One region of the Clostridioides sp. LIBA-7678 genome, then DNA from elsewhere that is predicted to be linked to it. Evidence: riboswitches for the same ligand, from Rfam matches in the RefSeq annotation. Region 1 holds a riboswitch; each other region holds the start of a gene.
What was found. Region 1 has a riboswitch for cobalamin ahead of ACTG46_RS02150 (energy-coupling factor ABC transporter permease). Riboswitches for the same ligand answer to the same signal wherever they lie in the genome.
Positions count from the first base shown of each region.

Region 2: it holds a riboswitch for cobalamin, as region 1 does, so the genes downstream of both, ACTG46_RS18235 (cobyric acid synthase) here and ACTG46_RS02150 (energy-coupling factor ABC transporter permease) in region 1, are expected to answer to the same signal.
Region 3: it holds a riboswitch for cobalamin, as region 1 does, so the genes downstream of both, ACTG46_RS16380 (ABC transporter substrate-binding protein) here and ACTG46_RS02150 (energy-coupling factor ABC transporter permease) in region 1, are expected to answer to the same signal.

Region 1 covers NZ_CP196987.1:380,206-384,501, forward strand. Annotated here, with positions in the region: gene tnpB (IS200/IS605 family element RNA-guided endonuclease TnpB) at 243-1,352, shown strand; gene ACTG46_RS02145 (cobaltochelatase CobT-related protein) at 1,438-2,193, shown strand; cobalamin riboswitch at 2,326-2,518, shown strand; gene ACTG46_RS02150 (energy-coupling factor ABC transporter permease) at 2,708-3,460, shown strand; gene ACTG46_RS02155 (energy-coupling factor ABC transporter substrate-binding protein) at 3,450-3,734, shown strand; gene cbiQ (cobalt ECF transporter T component CbiQ) at 3,737-4,296, shown strand, end outside.
Region 2 covers NZ_CP196987.1:3,959,300-3,963,595, reverse strand. Annotated here, with positions in the region: gene cobT (nicotinate-nucleotide--dimethylbenzimidazole phosphoribosyltransferase) at 1-194, shown strand, start outside; gene cobU (bifunctional adenosylcobinamide kinase/adenosylcobinamide-phosphate guanylyltransferase) at 227-787, shown strand; gene cobS (adenosylcobinamide-GDP ribazoletransferase) at 797-1,570, shown strand; gene ACTG46_RS18240 (histidine phosphatase family protein) at 1,591-2,205, shown strand; cobalamin riboswitch at 2,261-2,439, shown strand; gene ACTG46_RS18235 (cobyric acid synthase) at 2,555-4,069, shown strand; gene ACTG46_RS18230 (cobyrinic acid a,c-diamide synthase CobB) at 4,109-4,296, shown strand, end outside.
Region 3 covers NZ_CP196987.1:3,525,981-3,530,276, forward strand. Annotated here, with positions in the region: gene ACTG46_RS16370 (ABC transporter ATP-binding protein) at 1-49, opposite strand, end outside; gene ACTG46_RS16375 (FecCD family ABC transporter permease) at 52-1,077, opposite strand; gene ACTG46_RS16380 (ABC transporter substrate-binding protein) at 1,150-2,280, opposite strand; cobalamin riboswitch at 2,508-2,692, opposite strand; gene ACTG46_RS16385 (dihydrodipicolinate synthase family protein) at 2,831-3,724, opposite strand; gene ACTG46_RS16390 (fumarylacetoacetate hydrolase family protein) at 3,806-4,296, opposite strand, start outside.

The sequences.
Region 1 (4,296 bases):
CATGAAAGTGTAAGAAGTTCATAAGAGAACTGCATAGGTAGTAGCGAACTTATGTGAACGACAACCTCAAAAATGATAAAAGTTAGGACTTACGGTTTTTACATATGTTATTTAGAAATAAATATAAAACCTTCGAAATAATTGTTTTAGATAATTACGTTTGTTAATATTATAATGAGTGATGAAAAATAGAAGTTACTCAGATATGTATATTAATAATCATAAAAAGCAATTAAAGTGAGGTGATAGTAGTGGAAAAAGCTTATAAGTTTAGAATGTATCCAAATAAAAAACAGCAAGAGTTAATTAACAAAACTTTTGGATGTTGTAGATTTGTATATAATAAATATCTTGCTAAAAAAATAGAAGTTTATGAAAACAATAAAGAAACTTTTACTTATAAACTATGTAGTTCTGATTTGACCAACTTAAAAAAAGAGTTAGAGTGGCTTAAAGAACCTGATAAATTTTCACTACAAAACACCTTAAAAGATTTAGAAAACGCATATAAAAAATTCTTTAAAGAAAATGCAGGATTTCCTAAATTTAAATCAAAAAAAACTAATAGATTTTCATATAGAACGAACTTTACAAATGGAAATATTATGCACCTTGGTCAATATATAAAATTACCTAAACTTGGAATGGTTAAAGTAAGGGATAAACAAGTACCTCAAGGAAGAATACTTAATGCTACTATATCCAAAGAACCAAGTGGAAAATATTATGTATCATTATGTTGTACTGATATAGATATTAAAGCATTTGAAAATACTAATAATCAGATAGGTTTAGATTTAGGAGTTAAAGAATTTTGTATCTCAAGTTGTGGAGACTTTATAGAAAATCCTAAGTATCTTAAGAAGTCATTAAATAAACTTGCTAAATTACAAAGAGAATTATCGAGAAAAACAATTGGTAGTTTAAATAGAAATAAAGCAAGATTAAAAGTTGCAAGACTTCAAGAACATATAGCTAATCAAAGGAAGGATTTTCTACAAAAACTATCTACCAAATTAATACGAGAGAATGATATTATTTGCATAGAGGAATTACAAGTAAAGAATATGACTAGAAATAGTAAACTATCTCGCCTAATTTCTGATGTGTCATGGTCAGAATTTATTCGTCAATTAGAATACAAGGCTAATTGGTATGATAGACAAATTGTAAAGGTAGGTAAGTTCTTTGCAAGTTCACAAATATGCAATAAATGTGGGCACAAAAACAAGGAAATGAAGAATTTAAGTATAAGAGAATGGATTTGTCCTTGTTGTAATGAAACTCACGATAGAGATATAAATGCAAGTATAAATATACTAAAAGAAGGACTAAGACTAATAAGAGTTTAAAATAAATAATGTATGTAAGAACCGTAGGAACTATGGGGATAGCCTGTGGAGAATTGGTAAGACATATTTCAGTATGCAAAATTCTATGAAGCAGGAACCCTGTGACTTTAGTCATGGGAGGTTCAGAGAAGAAAATGCTAAAACAAGAGTATACTCTGATTGTGGAACTATATTAGCAAATAGGGCTTGGAGAGTGGGTAGAAGTAATAATAATAAAATATTTTATAAAGATATAGAAAATGAAAAAGGAAAGTATGTTATTGATATATTATTAGATGCAAGTGGTTCTCAAAGTAGAAATCAAGGAAATGTGGCAATTCAGGCGTATATAATTGCAAATGCCTTAACAGAGGTTGGCATACCAAATAGAGTTATGGGATTTTCTAGTTTTTTGGATTATACAATATTAAAAAGATTTAAAGATTATGATGATAGTTTAAAAAATAGTGAAAATATATTTGAATACTTTTGTGCTGGTAATAATAGAGATGGTTTAGCTATAAAATCTATATGTAGTGGTCTAATAAATAGAGATGAAGAAAATAAAATTTTGATAGTTCTTAGTGATGGAAGACCCAATGATGTAAAGATAGGAAAAAATAGTGAGAGAACCTTAAGAGGAGAAAAAGCTTATAGAGGGATAGTTGGTTTAAGAGATACAGCTAATGAAGTAAGAAAAGCTAGGAAACAAAATATATTAGTATTAGGAGTATTCACAGGGAAAGAATCGGAGCTTGAGGCTGAAAGGTTAATATATGGAAACGATTTTATATATTCAAGAGATATAACTAGATTTTCTGATGTGGTTTCGATGTATTTAAAGAAGATAATTAGAAATTAATCAAGATTATAAAAAATAATTTATATACATAAAAATATAAAAATGAATAAAATTTGTAAAAAATGTAGAAATTTTCACAGAAAAGGTATACAATGATTTATATAGAAAATATTTTAAGAATAATTTAAAAATTAAATATATAATATTATAGGTTCTTCAAGCAAGATTAATAGGGAAAAAGGTTAAATTCCTTTACAGCCCCCGCTACTGTGATGCAGACGAAACTTTTGTTAGCCACTATGATGATATACTTTTATATTTCATGGGAAGGAAGAGGAGTAGGAAGAAGCTAAGTCAGGAGACCTGCCTAAAATATTAAAGTAATTTCTTCGGGGATGGAGAAAGTTTCTTATAATAATTATACAGATATGTTCATTTTATGTGTTTGTATTTGGATTGTCGAAAATTAGAAGCCTAGCCATCGAGTTAGGCTTTTTTATTTTTATTTTTAAAATAAATCAGACATATATTATTTATATTTTAATTATTAGAAAGGGAGAGAGGGGATAGTAAAATGAAACAAAATATCAAATTAGGGGTTATAGCTGCACTTATGTTAATCATTTTAACTCCAGTTACATCGAATGCAATGCACATAATGGAAGGATACTTACCAGTAAAATGGTCTATAGCATGGGGAGTTATATTTATACCATTTTTTTTAGTAGGACTAAAATCAATAGGAAAAATAGTAAAGCAAGACCCTAAAAAGAAAGTATTATTAGCGCTATGTGGAGCATTTGTATTTGTATTGTCAGCACTAAAGATACCTTCAGTAACAGGAAGTTGTTCACATCCTACTGGAGTAGGTCTTGGAGCAATAATGTTTGGACCAAGTGTAATGTTTGTTCTTGGAACTATAGTTCTAATATTCCAAGCATTACTATTGGCACATGGAGGAATAACTACTTTAGGAGCTAATGCTTTTTCAATGGCTATTATAGGACCAATTATATCATTCTTAATATTTAAAGCATTAAAGAAAAAAGACGGAAATAATGCAATGCCAGTATTTCTTGCAGCAGCAATAGGAGATTTGGCTACATATACAGTAACTTCGATACAGTTAGCACTGGCTTTCCCAGACCCATCAGGTGGAGTGATGGCTTCAGCAATTAAGTTTTTAGGAATTTTCTTTATGACTCAAATACCAATAGCGATAGCAGAAGGTATACTTACTGTAATTGTATATAATTTAATTACAGAAAATGGAGAAAAAAGCATACTAGAAAATAATGATAAAGGAGTTAAAGCTAATGAGTGCTAAAACAAAGACGAAAACTAATATATTACTACTTTTATTAGTAGTAGCTCTTATCATATTCCCATTACTTGTTAATTCGGGAGCTGAATATGGAGGAGCAGATGGTCAAGCTGAGAGTGAAATTACTAAGATAAATCCAGATTATGAACCATGGTTTAGTAGCCCATATGAGCCACCAAGTGGAGAAATAGAAAGTTTATTATTCTCTGCACAAGCAGCGTTAGGTGCTGGTGTAATAGGGTACATATTAGGTGTTCAAAAAGGAAAGAGAAGTTAATTATGCTTATAATTGATAAATATGCATATACAAATAGATTAAGTAAAGTAAATCCAAATAAAAAAGTAGCCATAGGAGTAATCTTTCTGATTGCTTCTATGGTAATAAAAAATATATTTGTTTTAAGTGGAATTATGATTTTAATGAGTATTCTAGTTGTTTGTGTAGCTGGAATAGATTTAAAGAATTATTTAAAATTACTCAGAATACCAATGTACTTTTTATTTCTTAGTATAGGAATAACTCTTGTAAATATATCTTTTAATAAGGCAGACTTATTATATAGTTTTGAAATTTTTAGTTTCAATGTAGGAATATCAAAAGCATCTATTGACATGTCTATTCATGTATTATTTAGAGCTATGTCTTGTTTGACTTGTGTATACTTTTGTATACTTACAACACCTTTTAATCAATTAATATTCTTCTTTAAAAAAATGCATTTGCCTGATACTTTTGTTGAACTATCAATGTTAATATATAGGTTTATATTCATATTTTTAGAAGAATTTTCAGAAATATATAAGTCACAAGAACTAAGATTTGGGTACATAAATTTAAA
Region 2 (4,296 bases), 620 kb from region 1:
TGATAGCATCTCACATGTCAGCAGAATCAGGAACTAAGAGAGCCTTAGATATATTGAAATTAGACCCTTTACTAAATATGGATATGAGGTTGGGTGAAGGAAGTGGAGCTGCTCTAGCATTTAACATAATAGAAGCTTCAAATTATACTTATAGGAATATGGCAACTTTTGATGAAATTGACATGGGGAGATAAGGCATAAAAATTTAATATGTAGGAGTGTTTTGATGAGTGAAATTGTTCTGGTAACAGGAGGAGCTAGGTCAGGGAAGAGTAACTTTGCAGAAAAGCTATGTTTAAATAGGAATAATAAAACAGCTTATATAGCAACTTCTATTCCGTTTGATGATGAAATGAAAGATAGGGTAAAAAAGCATCAAGAAAATAGACCTAGAAATTGGGATACATATGAAATATATGAAGATATATATTCCATAATTAGACAGCTATACAAAGAACATGAAACTGTTATACTAGACTGTGTAACCTTATTAGTAAATAATCTAATGTTTAAACACAATCTAAATATAGAAGAGTCTACTCAAGAAGAGATAAACAAATTGGAAGAATATATAAAAGAACAAGTTATAAGACTTATTGAAGAAATAGAAAAAACAAATCTATACTTTGTATTTGTTACAAATGAATTAGGTATGGGAATTGTTCCTGGGAATAAACTTAGTAGGATATATGCTGATATTGTAGGTCGCATAAATCAATACATAGCATCAAAAAGTAATGAAGTTTATTTTGTAGTTAGTGGCATACCTATGAAAATAAAGGAGTAGTATGTGACTATGAAAAGATTTATTTTAATACTACAGTTTTTAACAAGGATACCTATAAAATTAAATGTAGGATTTGATGATGAATTTTATAAATCAATAGTGTATTTTCCACTTGTAGGTTTTGTTATTGGTGTATTATCTTATTTAATAGGATGGATTTCTATGCTTTTATTTGAACCATTTATAGCTTCTATAATAATAACTCTAGCTGGGGTATTAATTACTGGAGGTCTTCATATAGACGGATTAGGAGATACATTTGATGCAATATATAGCTATAGAGATAAAGAAAAAATGCTTGAAATAATGAAAGATTCAAGGTTAGGTACAAATTCACTTTTAGCAATTATGTTTGTGCTTTTATTAAAGGTTGGATTCATATACAATATAATAAGTAATAATTCATTATGGGTTATAATATTTATGCCAATGATTGCAAGATTAGGAGTAATGTTATTGACATATAAAACTGTGACACCAAGAGAAAAAGGAATGGGAAATTTATTTATAGGTAAACTGACTACAAATATGTTAATAACAGCTATAGTATATACATCATTAATAGTTATTCTTATTACTAAATTTATATTCTTATTACCTAATATAGTGTTGATTAAAATATTAGGTTCAGCTATAGTAATTTTTATATTTATAATATTATTCAAAAAACACATTTATAAAAAGATTGATGGAGTAACAGGTGATATATTAGGTTGTGGAATAGAACTTTCAGAGCTTGTATATTTGATTTATATATATTTGTTAATTTTTATGTTTTTTTAAAACTAAAAAGTGGTGATAATGTGATAAGATTAATACTAATAAGACATGCATTGACAAATGATAATAAAAAAGGAAGATTATCAGGTCACATAAATAGTTGTATCAGTGAAGAAGGAAAAATTCAAATAAATAAAATTACTGAATACCTAAGTAATGAAAATATAGACCGAATTTACACGACACCATCTTCACGTACAAAGGATACAATAGAAAAGATATCAAGGTTAAAATTAATAGAAATAGAAGAAAAAGAAGCTTTAAGAGAAATTAGTTTTGGAGACTTTGAAGGAATAACTTTTGAAGAAATTAAAGTCAAATATCCCAAAGAGTTCGAAAAGATGATAGAAGAAGGTAACAACTATAGATATCCAAATGGAGAAAGTCTCATAGACTCTTATAAAAGAGTGGCAAAAGAAATTGATAATATACTTTTAGAAAATGATAGTCATTCAGATATAAAAACAATACTTATATGTTCTCATGCAGGAACAATAAGAAATATAATAACACATTTGATTTCTGGTGGTTATAAATATCATTGGAACTTTAAAATTGATAATGCATCTATTACAGTTTTAGAAATTAATAGTGGATTTACTGTAGTAGATAAAATGAATTTTACAGACTTTATATAATTTAATTAAAATTAAGTATTACAATATATGTCTGTAAAAATATTAATGAAAATAGAATATTAGATTAAAATTAGGTTCTTAATTATATATTAAAAGGGAAAAAGGTTAGATGCCTTTGCAGCCCCCGCTACTGTGAAACCAACGAAACTATAAATACCACTGTCAATTTGATGGGAAGGTTATAGAAGTAGGATGAAGTTAAGCCAGGATACCTGCCTAATTTAATTTAAAACAAGAGGTCTTCGGGGTGAAAGATTTTTAATTAATACGTATAAAAGTCCTATCTTTAGAAGCAATAGGACTTTTTTTATTGGCATTTTAGTAAATTTTAGCAAGGAGGGGTTAGAAAGTGGGGAAAAAAATAATGCTACAAGGAACAGCATCAAACGTAGGTAAAAGTATCTTAGTAGCAGGTTTGTGTAGAATATTTAAACAAGATGGTTATACTGTTGCTCCTTTTAAGTCTCAAAATATGGCTTTAAATTCCTTTATAACTAAAGAAGGATTAGAAATGGGAAGAGCACAAGTATTTCAAGCTGAAGCAGCAAAAATAGAGCCTATAGCTGATATGAATCCAGTTCTATTAAAACCTTCTGGAAATAACAAAAGTCAAGTTATTGTAAGAGGTAAAGTTATAGGGGAAATGCCTTCTTCCCAATATCATGATTACAAACTAGAATTGGTAGATATATTGAAAGATACCTTTGATAGCTTGAATTCAACTTATGATATTGTAGTTATGGAAGGCGCTGGTAGTAATGCAGAGATAAATTTAAAAGATAGAGATATATCTAATATGGGTATGGCAGAAATAGCAGATGCACCTGTAATAATAGTTGGAGATATTGATAGAGGAGGAGTATTTGCATCATTAGTAGGAACAATGCTTTTATTAAATGAAGATGAGAAAAAAAGAGTAAAAGGTGTAATAATTAATAAATTTAGAGGAAAAAAAGAGCTTTTACAAGATGGAGTAAATATGCTAGAAGACATTATAAAAGTACCTGTTATAGGAGTAGTTCCTTATACAGATATAAAAATAGAAGATGAGGATAGTGTGACTACTAGATTTAAGAAAAAAATGAATAAAGGTGATATACACATAGAAATAATTAGAACTCCACACATGTCAAATTTTACAGATTTCAATATATTTGAGACACAAGAAGATGTAAGCATCAGGTATGTAGATTTTGGAGAATCTTTAGGAAATCCAGATATGGTAATAATACCAGGAACTAAAAGTACTATAAATGATTTAATGTATATAAGAGAAAGTGGTCTTGAGTCACAAATTAAAAATTTGCATGGTCAAGGTAAATTGATATTTGGTATATGTGGTGGGTATCAAATGCTAGGTAAGAAATTAAGAGACCCTTATCATGTTGAAAGTGAAATTGAAGAAGTTGATGGTATAGGTCTCTTAGATACAGAAACAATATTTGAGAAAGAAAAAACTACCACACAAGTAGAAGCTACTATTGTTGAATGTAATGGTGAATATATGAATGACCTTAAAGGTATAAAAGTAAAAGGTTATGAAATCCATATGGGTATTACAAATCGAGGTGATGGTATAAGAAGCTTAGATTTGATAACAAAAAAACTGGATGAAGAAGTGAATTATACTGAAGGAAGCATAAATAAAGATGGTACTGTAATTGGAACTTATATTCATGGAATCTTTGATGAAATAAGTTTCACAAGGAAAATTTTAAATAATATAAGAAAGAAAAAAGGTCTACAAGAATTAGAAAGCAAGGTAAATTCTTTTGGTGAATTTAAAGATAAAGAATATGATAAATTGGCTGATTTTTTAAGAGAGCATTTAGATATAGAGAAAATATATGAGATTATGAAATAGTAATGATTCTGTATTTATAATTTAGGTAGGAGGTGTATTATGAAAAAAATCTTAATTGCAGGTACCAGTAGTGGAGTAGGCAAGACAACAATTTCATTAGGAATAATGCAAGCCTTAGTCAAGAGGAATATGAAAGTACAGCCATATAAAGTAGGGCCAGACTATATAGACCCTTCATATCACACTTTTATAACTGGAAGACATTCCAGAAATCTAGATTCTTATAT
Region 3 (4,296 bases), 1.0 Mb from region 1:
CAACTACTTTTTTATTATATCCCACACTTAAATTATTAGTTTTCAACATATCTAAGCCCTGTCCTTCCTTTTCATCAATAGCATTACTACAATTGGTGCTCCTAATAAAGATGTTATTGTACTTATTGGTAACTCTACTGGTGACAAAATTACTCTTGATATCAAATCGCAGAGAGCTGTAACTATACTTCCTAAAAAAATTACCACTGGTATTAGCACTCTATTATCTGATGTCTTAAATATCAGTTTTGAAATTTGTGGTACTGCAAGTCCAATAAATCCTACAGGGCCTGCAAATGCTGATACTATTGCTGCTAGTATACTAGATATAAATACTACCAAAAATCTAAAAAATTTTATATTTATACCAATACTTTTAGCATACTCTTCTCCTAATAAAAAAGCATTTAGAGGTTTTATTATAAAGATACTCATTAAAAGACCTAACATACCAATCAGTATAAGTATCTCTACTTTTTCCCAAGTAAATCCAGAGAAACTTCCCATCGACCAAACAGTAAATTCTTTTAATTTTTCACTATTTGCAAATGATTGTAGTACATTAGTTATACCACTACATACATATCCAGTCATAATTCCTATTATTAAAAGAGTTGTTATATTCTTTACCTTACTTGCAAATAAAATGACTACAGACATTACAATCAAAGCTCCTATAAATGCTGCTACAAATATACTCATTGAAGTTATATTTTCAAATCCTAATGTATATCCACCTAAAATCATAAGCGCTACTGATAAAGTAGAGCCTGAAGATACACCTAATATATATGGTTCAACTATTGGATTCTTAAAAAATATCTGTAGTAAAATTCCTGATACTGCTAAACAAGCTCCACCCACCATAGTTGCAAGTACTCTTGGAATCCTTATGTTGTATATTATTTTATAATGTTCTGTATTATCCATACCTCTTAATACAACATCTATTATTTCTTTAAACTCAATTTTTACAGAGCCAAATGCTACACACACTAAAAAAGTAAGTATCATGCCTATAATTAGTCCTATAAATATTGTAGTATTCTTTATTCTCATTTTATTAATAAAATCCATTTATATACCCCTCTTAACAAATCTATATTAACTAAAATCCATAAAACTCATCTTTTAGTGTCGTATTATATATTATTTATCATAATTTATATAATGTTTAATTTTTTCACCTGTAGTACCTGGATGAAACATCTCAACTAAATCTACTATTAATTCATCAGTCTTATCTACTGATTGATAATAATCTGGAGCAAATACCCACAAGTTACCATTTTTTACAACATCCAAATCAGCCAATACAGGTGCACTAGATTTTATAGACTCTAAGTTTGGTGCATAATCTGAGCTTGATGAGTATACAAATATATCTGCATCCTTTGCAACTTCATGTAGTTGTTCAATACTCACTCTTCCTTCATTTGAATCCATTGAAGCACATGCATTCATTCCACCTGCCATTCTTATCATATTATCTACATATGAATCTTTAGGTGCTACATAAGCATTTCCTTCATATACAGATGCCCATACTACCTTAGGCTTGTTCTTGTTTTTTATCTTTTTACTTACTTCTTCTATCTTTTGTACTGTCTTATTCAATTCACTAGTGGCTATATCTTCTTTATCATAAAACGCAGCTATTAAACTTGTCCATTCCATTCTTCCAAATGGGTTTTGCTCTTTGTATTCATTATCTACAACATAGTTAAGTCCTAATTCTTTTAGTTTATCAATAAATTTTGTATCAGCTTCTGATAGACCACTACTAACTATAGTTAAATCAGGATTTAAGTCTACTATTTTTTCATAATCTGGTGCTAAGTTTGAACCAACATAATGTATCTTTCCGTCCTTCATCAAATCTTTAATTTCTTTGATAGTCCAATACTGTTCCTCTGTCGTTACTGCTTTTATGCTATTTAGCTCACCTATTGTTCTTAGAGAGCAGGCTTGTGTTGTAGATGCTATTAATACATTATCTACAGGTGTTCTAACTATATTAGCATTTTTATACTTTTCAGGAACTTCAATTTTTTTAGGAATTAAAATCAGTTCTCTTTTATCTCCATCAGTTACTTTTTTAATTCCATTCTCTAAGTCTTCAACACTAAATCCACTTGCATATTTTAATTCTAACTTCTTACCGCTACTAACTTGTGCATTCTCTTTATCATTTTTACTACATCCTATAAGACCTCCTACTAAAAGAACTATCATAATACTTAGAAAAAATTGCTTTAAAACATTTACTTTAAATTTCATCTCTTTCACTCCAATATTTTATTTTTATAAGTGGTTAAAAATTTTAATAACATATATTTCTAAAATATATCTCATTAGAATTATATTAAAGTTATCTTTAATAATTATAACCTTTTAATAAAATAAAAAACTTCTCCTAATTTAGAAAGGAGAAGTTTATATATCAATTTTACAAAAAATGAATTGATATTTCATTTTATTATAAATTACAATTTCCACCCTAAATTGAACCTATGTAATACTGGGCAGGTCTCCTGACTCACGGCTTTTCCTCTATCACCCTTCCCAAAATTTTTCATATAAATCTCAGTGGATTTTGATTTCGTATCCGTATACAGTAGCGGGGGCTGTAGTGAACTTGCATCACTTTCCCTATTAAACTAATCTAGTACCCTAGTATTATTTAATTTATTTTTTATTAAGATAATTGTAGTTTATTGTTGGCAACTTTGCAAGGTTGATTTAACATATAAAATAAAGAGTGCCCAAAATGACTATAAAAATCATTTTAAAACACTCTTTGTTTTTTACTATATACTTAATTAAGCAGTTAACATATATTTAATTCATTCATTAATTTTTTAATCTCACATACTTGATTTTCATTTGGTTTTGTAAAAGGAGCAGTCATATAATCACTTACTTGTAATCCCCTTATATTCAGAGCCTTTTTCATTGCTGGTATAAATGGATTTGTTATTAAATAAAAATCCATTGCTTTGTTGATATATTTTTGAATTTCTATAACCTTATCCATATCTCTATTATTATAAGCTTCTGCCCATTTTGAACAAACTTCTGGAATTAAATTTGATAAACCTCCTATACAACCTGCTCCCCCAGACATTAGATTATGTATAAAGTTTTCGTCATAACCACTATATATCTTAAAATTTGGGAACTCTGCTTTCATAGTATTTATTAAATCTCTAGTATGTCCCATTAAAGTTACTGTATCCTTATAACCAACTATATTTTTATGTTTTCTTACAAGTCTTAATGTAAGTTCTGGACTCAAGTCATAACCAGTTCTATCTGGATAATTATATAGATATATTTCAGCTTCTGTATTTTTAGCTATTTCACTATAAAACAACTCAATACTGTCATCATCAAGAGAGAAATAATAAGGGCTTATTATCATAACTCCATCAGCTCCACTATTATGTGCATAATTTGAAAGCTCTATAGACTCTTTTATACTCATACGACTTGTACCTATAAACACTTTTACTCTCTTATTAACATAACTAATTACTAAATCTATAAGTTCTTTTTGCATATCCATAGACATATTAAAGAACTCTCCAGTACTTCCCATTATAACTAGACCATCTACACCTCCATCTATAAGATGGTCATAGACTTTCTTATTTCCTTCTTTATCTAAATTTCCTTCTTCATCAAATATTGTAACCACTGGTGTCAAAAATTCTGCTTTCATAATTTAAACTCCTAAAATTTATTTTAATATGTTCATTTAATACATTCAGGTTTTGCCTTAACATTACCTATATTAAAACATTTATTTAATGTAATTTCTTAAAATTCCAATACTTTCAACCTCACATTCAATTACATCTCCACTACTCATATATCTAGGGGGCGAAAAACCCATACCAACTCCAGAAGGTGTACCTGTAGCTATAATATCTCCAGCCTCTAAAGTCATCCCCTTTGAAAGTTCTGAAACTATGTCTGAAATGTCTGATATGAATAATCTTGTATTAGAATTTTGTCTTTCTTCACCATTTACTCTACTACATACCTTAAGTTTTACAGGAAAAGAAATTTCACTTTTATGTAAGATACATGGGCCTAAAGATGTAAATGTATCTAATCCCTTTCCTCTAAACCACTGAACATGCTCTTTTTGTAACTTTCTAGCAGAAATATCATTTATAACAGTGTACCCAAAGATATAATCTTCGACCTCTTCTTTTTTAATATTAACACCTGTTTTACCTATTACTACTCCAAGTTCAACTTCATAGTCTAATTGACTATTTATATTAA